3 regions of the Mycolicibacterium boenickei genome follow, and region 1 is predicted to be linked to each of the others. Evidence: predicted binding sites of a transcription regulator. Region 1 holds the regulator's gene; each other region holds the start of a gene.
What was found. Region 1 encodes LexA, which represses DNA repair genes until DNA is damaged. Its sites were predicted from a motif close to CGAACANNTGTTCG; they were not measured.
Positions count from the first base shown of each region.

Region 2: a site for LexA is predicted at 1,814-1,827, ahead of G6N57_RS22935 (HNH endonuclease signature motif containing protein). Genes of this name have one in related genera too.
Region 3: a site for LexA is predicted at 2,148-2,161, ahead of G6N57_RS22740 (HNH endonuclease signature motif containing protein). Genes of this name have one in related genera too.

Region 1 is NZ_AP022579.1:5,057,427-5,060,700, reverse strand. It holds gene G6N57_RS24145 (LGFP repeat-containing protein) at 1-941, shown strand, start outside; gene lexA (transcriptional repressor LexA) at 999-1,718, opposite strand; gene G6N57_RS24135 (LysM peptidoglycan-binding domain-containing protein) at 1,917-2,453, shown strand; gene nrdR (transcriptional regulator NrdR) at 2,618-3,073, shown strand; gene G6N57_RS24125 (PhzF family protein) at 3,081-3,274, opposite strand, start outside.
Region 2 is NZ_AP022579.1:4,815,860-4,819,133, forward strand. It holds gene G6N57_RS22920 (ABC transporter substrate-binding protein) at 1-576, opposite strand, end outside; gene G6N57_RS22925 (4Fe-4S dicluster domain-containing protein) at 586-813, opposite strand; gene G6N57_RS22930 (GntR family transcriptional regulator) at 810-1,565, opposite strand; gene G6N57_RS22935 (HNH endonuclease signature motif containing protein) at 1,832-3,274, shown strand, end outside.
Region 3 is NZ_AP022579.1:4,773,291-4,776,564, forward strand. It holds gene fmt (methionyl-tRNA formyltransferase) at 1-360, opposite strand, end outside; gene G6N57_RS22740 (HNH endonuclease signature motif containing protein) at 545-2,143, opposite strand; gene G6N57_RS22745 (LemA family protein) at 2,252-2,788, opposite strand; gene G6N57_RS22750 (DUF2207 domain-containing protein) at 2,782-3,274, opposite strand, start outside.

The DNA of each region.
Region 1 (3,274 bases):
GGCCCGGTGAAGCGCGCTACGACGACGGCCGCTACGACGAGGCGCACTACGAATCGCGGGGATACGACGACGACGAGTTCGTGGACGACCGCGGTGCCGAGGCGCCGAGTTACGCGCCCGCAAGCGCCTATGGTGCCGGCGAAGCCACGACGGCGCGATTCGCCGAGGCGGGTGAGGACTCGGCCGGCGGCGCGGCGTCGCCGTACGACGGTCCCACCGATATCGCGATGCCGGTGAGCCAGTGGGCGGCTCCCCACCGACCGTCCGGCGGGTACGGATCCCCGGACGATGACGACGAGCCGCCGGAAGATGCCGCGCGGCTGGCCGGCCCGGAGTCGGAACGGGGCTTCGAGGATTACGACGACGGCTATCAAGACGACGACGATTACGAGGACGACGATTTCGAAGAGGACGACTTCGACGACGACGATTTCGATGAGGACGACGATCTCAACACGCCGATCGATGCGGACTTCGAGGAAGTAGCCGAGGGCGAAGACACCGAGGACGAGATCGAAGCGGAACTCGCAGACGACGCGGCCGATACCGCGGCGTTCGGTGGTGCGGCGGGCGGCGCGTCTCCGCAAGGGTTCGCGGCCCTCGGCGGGCTGGCGGTGCCGAGCGGCCTGGCTGTGCCGAGCGATCAGGACAACGTCGACACCGCGCCGACCCGGGTGATCACCGAGGCCGAGGCCTACGGCAGCGAGTCCCACAGCGGCCGCCATGCTGCCATCGAACTCGACGAGATCCCCAGTGCCACCGCGATCCACCTGCCGCTGGACGACCCGAACCGCGCGCCGGAGGGATACCCGATCAAGGCCGACACGAAGTCCGGCCGGTACTGGGCACCCGACAGCAGTGAGTACGACGACGCGGTGGCCGAGATCTGGTTCGCCAGTGAGGAATTCGCCCGCACCAACGGATTCGTGCGCACCGACTGAACTTGAGTCGGAAGGACCCGGCCACATCTCGATGCGGCCGGGTCTTGTCTGGGTTCGTCAGATCTTGCGGATCACGGTGACGACCTTGCCGAGCACCGCCGCGTCGTTGCCCGGGATCGGGTCGTATGCCGGATTGTGCGGCATGAGCCAGACCTGACCGCGGGTCCGCTTGAACGTCTTGACCGTGGCTTCGCCGTCGATCATGGCTGCCACGATGTCCCCGTTGTCGGCCACGCTCTGCTGGCGCACCACCACCCAGTCACCGTCGCAGATGGCGGCGTCGACCATCGAGTCCCCGACGACCTTGAGCAGGAACAGCGAGCCCTCGCCGACCAGTTCGCGAGGCAGCGGGAAGACATCCTCGACGGCCTGCTCGGCCAGGATGGGCCCGCCCGCGGCGATCCGCCCGAGCACCGGGACGAACGTCGGCTCGGGCAGTGCATCGGAGCCGGCCACATCGGTCGACACCACCGCGGCCGCCGGATCGTCGGCGCCGCGCACGTCGACGGCGCGGGGTCGGTTGGGGTCGCGCCGCAGGTAGCCCTTGCGCTCCAAGGTGCGCAGCTGATGGGCGACCGACGACGTCGAGGTCAAGCCGACCGCGTCGCCGATCTCGCGGATGCTGGGCGGGTAGCCGCGGCTGGTCACCGATGCCCGGATGACATCGAGAATCGTCCGTTGCCGGTCGGTGAGGCCGCCCTCGGCCCGGCGTGGGCCCGCGCCGTCCGATCCGGCCGGGGTGTCGGTGCTGCCGTCCCTGCTGCGGTCGTCGCTCATGAGGGCGAATGTAGTCGCTGGTCGAACATTAATCAAACATGTGTTCGACGCGTGTTGCGGGCGTGTCTGCAGGTGGGTGGTGCGCGGTGCCGCGTCGCGGGCGTCGGCGGACTCGGCCGCCCGAACTTGTCGGTGCCCTGTTCTATCGTTTGGCAACAGTTCGATCACATGTTCTATCCATCGAACACTTGAGCGACTATGTTCGAACACAAGAGCGAATACGTCTCACCGAAAGGCAGTCAGATGGCGATCATCGATATCCCCGCCGATAGCCGTTCCCGCGCTGTTCGGGCCACTCCGCGGTCGCAGTCGCCCCGCGCCCAGTTCGGTGCCGGTGCGCCCAGGCCGTTGCGCCGGGTCCAGCGGCCGGCGCCGTCCCGGCCGTCCGCCGGCTCGGTCCGATACCGCGGAACCGGAGTGCTGATGTCGCGGGCATCTCATCGCAGCCGCCCCATCACGCCGTTGACCACCGTCTTGTTGGCCCTGGTCGCCGCGGGCATCACCGTGTGGCTGGGCCTGGTGGCCCAACTCGGCGGGGTCGTCGGGACCGAGACGCCCACGCCGACCGAACTGGCGGTGGTCCAGGTGAAGTCGGGCGAAACGCTGCAGCAGGTGGCCCGGCGGGTCGCGCCGGACGCCCCGGTGGCCCGGGTCGTCGAGCAGATCCGTGATCTCAACCAGCTCGACTCCGCCGCCGTCGACGCGGGACAGACGCTGCTCGCCCCGGTTGGCTGAGCAGCGCGATGACCGCTGAATCGTCCTGGCTGCCAGTCACACTGGTCGGCGTCGGCGTGGGCACCTACACCCCACTGGACCCGGCGGTGAGTCTGCCGCGGGCAACGCGGGTACGCTCAAGGGCGCTCGAGCTAGTTGTCCGGCGGCATGACGAAGGAGCGGTAATGCATTGTCCGTTCTGCCGTCACCCTGATTCGCGTGTGGTCGATTCCCGCGAGACCGACGAGGGCCAGGCCATCCGGCGCCGGCGGTCCTGCCCGGAATGCGGACGCCGATTCACCACCGTCGAGACGGCCGTGCTGGCCGTGGTGAAGCGCAGCGGGGTGACCGAGCCGTTCAGTCGGGAGAAGGTCATTCGCGGCGTACGCCGGTCCTGTCAGGGCAGGCAGGTCGATGACGACGCCCTCAACGTTCTGGCGCAGAAGGTCGAGGACGCGGTCCGCGGGCTCGGCACGCCCGAGATCCCCAGCCACGAGGTCGGGTTGGCGATTCTGGGACCGCTGCGCGAACTGGACGAGGTGGCCTATCTGAGGTTCGCCTCGGTGTACCGGTCATTTTCATCAGCCGAAGACTTCGAACGCGAGATCGAGGCGCTGCGGGCCCACCGCGCCGAGGCGTAGTCCAGGTTCAGTCCAGCCGTGTGGTGCCGTCGGCGACGACGCGGCCGGCCAGGCGAACCCAACCTTCCGGACTCCAACGGGTCTCGATCACCGAGCCCTTGCCCTGGACGATCGTCAGATCGCGGCTGAGATAGTCGGTCATCCGCACTGCCGCCGCCCCCGTGGCCTCGTCTTCGGGAATCCCCAGGTGCGAGGCGAAGG
Region 2 (3,274 bases), 240 kb from region 1:
ACCGACCTGAGGTTGCTGGTTGAGCACCTCCACACCGGTCTTGGCATCGACGCCGGCCTTGCCGAGGGCCTGCACCAGCATGCCGTGGCCCGCCGAACCGACGCTCGCCGAGACCTTCTTTCCCGCCAGATCGGTCAACGACTTGGCCGGCGAATCAGGTGCCACCACAACCATGTTCAGCGCGCCCTTCGGGTTGTACCCGGTGACCGAAACGATCTCGGTCTTGGCGCGTTCGTTGGCCTGGGTCTTGGATCCGTTGATGAGCATCGGGTAGTCGCCCATCGAGCCGATGTCGATCTTCTCCGCCACCATCTGCGCGGTGATCGGGGCGCCGGTGTCATAGTCCTGCCACGTCACGTTGTACTTGGTGCCGGTGCGGGTGGTGATGTCGGCCAGCCGGCGTTCCAGATACCCCTGGGCGCGCAGCAACGTGCCTGCGGTGACGGTGTTGATGGTCTTGGACTGGTAGCCGACGACGACGTCGACAGTGTCGGCAGACTTCGTCGCCGAATCGAGAGAGCATCCGGCCGCGGCGAGGGTCAGACCGGCGGTCAGGGCGATCAGGGCTGTTTTCACTTGGGTCCTCTAGCGGATGAGGTAGGGCATGTTGACGGTGACGGCGCCGGTGGGACAGCGGGCCGCACACGGGCCGCAGTACCAGCACTCGTCGACATGCATGAAGGCCTTGCCGTTGGCGGGGTTGATGGCCAGCGAATCGAGCGGACACACGTCGACGCACAATGTGCAGCCCTCGATACACAGGGACTCGTCGATGGTCACCGGGACATCGGCGCGTTGATTGACCAGCGTCATGCATCTCTCCTAGTGAGGTTGCCGCGCATGGTGATTCGATCACCACGCATCCTGATGTACTCCAGGTCGACGGGCGTACCGTCGTCCAGACTCGTGAGCCGTTCGGCCATCAGCAGTGCCGATCCGGCCGGCACCTGCAGCGTCGCGGCGGTATGGGGATCGGCCGAGACGGCCTCCAACGCAAGGCTCGCCCCGCCCAGGCGGTGCCCGCTGACCCGTTCGATGAGCGCGAAGATGTCGTTGCTCTCCAGCGCGTGACCGATGACCTGCTCGCCGATCTCGGGGGCCAGGTACGTCAGATCCAGCGACAGCGGTAGATCGGCGAGATAGCGCAGTCTCTCGATGAACACCACCTGGGCGCCTGGTTCGAGGGCGAGCTTGCGGGCGACCGCGGGCGGGGCCGAGAGCCGCTGCACGGCACGGACTTCGTTGCGGACGTCGCCGTAGTCCTTGAAGGTCTCCTTCAGCCCCACCAACGCGTCGAGACCGTGGTCGTACTTGCGGGCCGCCACATGCGTGCCCACCTTGGTGCCGCGGTCGATCAGGCCTTCGGTCTTTAGGACGGCAAGCGCTTCCCGGATGGTGTTGCGGGACACGAAGAACTCGGCGGCCAACTCCGCCTCCGGCGGTAGGGCGCCGGCATACGTGCCCTCGTAGATCTGATGACGCAGCACATCGGCCACCTGGCGGGCCTGATCGGCACGCGCGCGGCGACTCGGCAGCGATACGGGATGAGCTTCGGGCTGCGACACGCACTCAAGGTAAATGCCATTTCAGGGCCGTCGCAGTGCGGCCGATACGCCGTCGACGCAGGTTAACCGATTGCGCCGCCGACCAAAGTGCCGTACCTGGCGAAACCGCCGCACCGGCCGGTATTACGCCACCTCGGCCCGGACCAGAATTTACAAATCGCGATGATCGAAACTCGTTGCGCCGGCTGCAAAAAACTTTGGCCTCTTTGGCCTCTCCAGTCACAATCTGAGGATTCTTGTCAGCGTGTCGAACTAGTGTTCGAATCATGGTGATGGCGGGAGTGGTGCAGGGCCGGGACGTGGTGCAGACCGCGCTGGCCGGCCACCGCGCCGCGACCGCAGCGCTGCTCGATGTCGATTTCACCGGGTTGGACACCGCGGAGTTGTTGACACTGCAGTCCGCGCGCGAACAGCTCGCCCGCACCGAGGCGATGATCGATCACCGGATCCAAGCCGCCCTGATGGCGCAGGCCACCCCGCACGAGATCGGCGGGAAATCCTTCAAAGACGTACTGGCCACCCGGATGCGGATCAGCACCAAAGAAGCCGCCCGCCGGGTGGCCGCCGCCGCCGCTCTCGGACCGCGCTACGCCATCGGCGGCGAGGTGCTCGACCCGCTGTTTCCCGCGTGTGCCGCCGCGCTGGGCGCCGGGGCGATCAACACCGACCACATCACGATCATCCGCGACACCGTGGCCAAGGTCGAAAAATACGTCAGCACCGCCGAACTCGGCCAGATCGAATCCGACCTGGTCGCCGCCGCCACCCGCGACACCCCCGAAACGCTGAAAGCCGCCGCCGACAAACTGCTCTATCTGCTCAACCAGGACGGCGACTCACCCGATGTCGCGGCGCATCTGCGGGGGTTGCGGATCGGCACACAGGACGCCGACGGGCTGGTGCATGTCCAGGGCTGGCTGGACCCTGAGACCGCGGCGTATCTGACCACGGTCACCGGCGTCTGGGGTGCGCCGGGCCTCAACAATCCGGCCGATCCCGAACCGGTCCACAACCCCACACCCAACCCACTCGACGACCCACCCGACGAAGTCGCGCGCGAGACCGACACCCCCGACACTTCCCAGGCCCCCGACGCTTCCGAGGCCAGTGCCGCGCCCGCCGGCGCCGACGTCGAGGCCGCCGAACCCGAACCCGAAGCCTCCAAGGCCGACGCCCCCTATGAGCAGGCCCCAGCCCAGCAAGCCGAACAAGCCCAGCAGGCCGCCGCCGACCGGGACACCCGGACCCAAGCCCAACGCAACCACGACGCCCTCAAAGTCGCGCTACGCGAAGTGCTGATGTCCAAACGACTCGGCCGCCACGGCGGCCTGCCGGTCACCGTGGTCGTGTCCACCACCCTGGCCGAACTGGAAGCCGGCGCCGGCATCGCCGTCACCGGCGCGGGCCTGCGGATGCCGATGAACGACCTGATCCGATTGGCATCACACAGCTTTCACTACCTCACCGTCTACAAACGCCACACCGCCGAACCGCTGTACCTGGCCCGCACCAAACGATTGGCCACCACAGCCCAACGCCTGCTGCTCTACAACCGCGACCGCGGCTGCACCCGCCCCGGATGCACCGCCGCGGCCGACCGCTGCGAAGTCCACCACGCCCGAGCCGACTGGCAACACGGCGGCCACACCGACGCCCCCGACCTCGCCCTGGGCTGCGGACCCGACAACCGCCTGGTCGGACTCGGCTGG
Region 3 (3,274 bases), 280 kb from region 1:
CGGCGCGGCCCCGCGCCAGGCGGGCAGCAACGAGAAGTGCAGATTGATCCAGCCGTGCTCGGGCACCGCGAGCAGGCGTTCGCTCAGCAGCGCGCCGTACGCGACGACGGCGCAGCAGTCGGGTGCCAGCTCGGACAGCTCGGCGATGAACTCGTCGGAGTTGGGCTTGGCCGGGCGCAGCACCGGTATGTCGTGCTCGAGAGCCAGCTTCGCGACCGGCGACGGTGCGGGCTTGCCGCGCCGCCCGGCGGCCGCGTCAGGCCGGGTCAGGACCGCGACCACGTCGTGACGGGGCGAGTCGATCAGCCGCTGCAACGACGGGAGGGCGGGCTCTGGGGTTCCGGCAAAGACAAGACGCACCGAAACAGTCTAGGTATCCAGGGCGCTGCTCCCCTAATACGTCGACTCATCGATGTCGGGTCGGCGGACTTGCATCCGGATGTTCTCAGCGCCACCGCAGAGCCGCGTTCACAGGCACGATTCCGCACATAGGTGATTTCAATCATGCTGCGCGTCAGCGTGGTTGTGATTGAGCGGGCGGTTTCTACCCGTCGTCGGCTTCGTCTGGGGGAATGAGTAGTTCTTCGGGGTGGAAGTGGTGGTTGAGGGTGTCTTGGCCGGTGTTCATCAGGGGTGCTGGGTGCCAGTGGATGCGGCCGGTGTCGGGGTCGATGGTGGTGGTCCAGCCGAGTCCGACCAGGCGGTTGTCGGGTCCGCAGCCCAGGGCGAGGTCGGGGGCGTCGGTGTGGCCGCCGTGTTGCCAGTCGGCTCGGGCGTGGTGGACCTCGCAGCGGTCGGCCGCGGCGGTGCATCCGGGGCGGGTGCAGCCGCGGTCGCGGTTGTAGAGCAGCAGGCGTTGGGCTGTGGTGGCCAATCGTTTGGTGCGGGCCAGGTATAGCGGTTCGGCGGTGTGGCGTTTGTAGACGGTGAGGTAGTGAAAGCTGTGTGATGCCAATCGGATCAGGTCGTTCATCGGCATCCGCAGGCCCGCGCCGGTGACGGCGATGCCGGCGCCGGCTTCCAGTTCGGCCAGGGTCGTGGAGACCACCACGGTGACCGGGAGGCCGCCATGCTGGCCGAGTCGTTTGGACATCAGGACTTCCCGTAGCGCGACTTTGAGGGCGTCGTGGTTGCGTTGGGCTTGGGTCCGGGTGTCCCGGTCGGCGGCGGCCTGCTGGGCGTGTGCGGCTTGAGCCGTGGCCTGCTCATGAGAGGTCTGCTGCTCCTCGCAGGCGTCGAGTTCAGTCTCCTCATCAACGAGAACGGCGGCCTCGGAGTCGGTCACGTCAGGCCCGGACACGTCAGGCCCGGGCACGCCGGCCTCAGCGGCAGGGGTGTCGGTCTGGCGCGCGGCGTCGTCTGTCTCGGTCTGGTCGTCGAGTGGGTTGGGTGTGGGGTTGTGGATGGGTTCGGGGTCGGCGGGGTTGTTGATGCCCGGGGCACCCCAGACGCCGGTGACGGTGGTCAGGTACGCCGCGGTCTCAGGGTCCAGCCAGCCCTGGACATGCACCAGTCCGTCGGCGTCCTGTGTGCCGATCCGCAACCCCCGCAGATGCGCCGCGACATCAGGCGAGTCGCCGTCCTGGTTGAGCAGATAGAGCAGTTTGTCGGCAGCGGCTTTGAGGGTTTCGGGGGTGTCGCGGGTGGCGGCGGCGACCAGGTCGGATTCGATCTTGCCGAGTTCGGCGGTGTTGACGTATTTTTCGGCCTTGGCCACGGTGTCGCGGATGATGGTGATGTGGTCGGTGTTGATCGTGCCGGCCAGCAGCGCCTGGGCACACGCGGGAAACAGCGGGTCGAGCACCTCACCGCCGATGGCATAGCGCGGCCCGAGAGCGGCGGCGGCGGCCACCCGCCGGGAAGCTTCCCTGCCGCTGATCCGCATCCGGGTGGCCAGTACGTCTTTAAAGGATTTCCCGCCGATCTCATGCGGGCTGGCCTGCGCCATCAGGGCGGCCTGGATCCGGTGATCGATCAGCGCCTCGGTACGGGCGAGCCGTTCCCGCGCGGACTGCAGCGCCAACAACTCCGCGGTGTCCAACCCGGTGAAATCGACATCGGCCAACGCCGCGGTCGCGGCACGGTGACCGGCCAGCACGGACTGCACCACCTCCCGACCCTGCACCACTCCCGCCATCACCATGATTCGAACACTAGTTCGACACACTGACAGGAACACCGAGTTTGGGACTGACGTGGCCACAGTGACCAAAGTTTTTCGGCGAGCTCAGGCTGCCTGGAGCCTCGAAGCTTATTGGGGCGACCGGTAGTACTCCCGTTCCGACACCCCGGCCAGCGGCGCCAGGTACACCCACGGGATGGTTCCGGCAAGCCGGTTGAGGGTGGCGACGGCGTCGTTGTAGTACTGCCGGGCGAATGCGAGCTTGTTCTCGGTGTCGGCCAGGTTCTCCTGCAAATTCAGAAAGTTGTTCGACGAATTCAGTTGCGGGTAGGACGATCCCAGCGCCAGCACCCCGGTCAACGCCGAGTCGAGATCATGTTCGGCGGCGCTGCGCTGTTGCACCGAGGCCCCGCCGGTCGCCGAGGTCAGCGCCGCCTGGGCACTGCTGACCCGGCCCAGGACGGCCGTCTCGTGGGAGGCGAACGTCGCCACGGTCTGCACCAGCGCCGGGATCAGCGCGGCCCGGCGGGTCAGCTCGACATCGATGCCGCTCAACGCCTCGGCGACATGCACATCGGCCGCCCGCAATTTGTTGTAGCCGACGACGAACCCCACCAATACCGCGACCGCGAGCGCCAGCACCACGATCAACAGCAGTCTCACCACGATCCACCTCCTCCCCCTCCGCCGCCACCCCCGCCGCCGCCGGACGACGACGACCCGCCGCCCGACGACGAGGACGAAGACGACTGCGAGGCCGTGTATGCCCCGATCGATGACGATAGTGCCGACTCGAAGCTGTCGAAGTCCGCGCCGCCGGATCCGCCGGTGAAGCCGTGGCTGGTATCCGACGACGATGACGACGAGTTGTACCAATCCGGTTGGGGCGCCGGTGCCCCCATGGAATCCTGGTACTTCTTGGCCCACAACGCGGCGGTGCCGCCGGCCACCGCGAACGGAATGTAGGCCAGGTAGAGGTCTTTGCGGGCGGCGAAGTCGAATCTGGTCTCCGCGGAATCGGTCGACAGCAGACGGTGGAAACCCTCGGCCCGCGACCACAATTCCCGACCCTCGGCCGTTCGTCGGGTACCCACACCGCCGCGCCAGCCACGCACCGAGCACAGGAAGAACACCGCGAAGGGCAACGCCCAC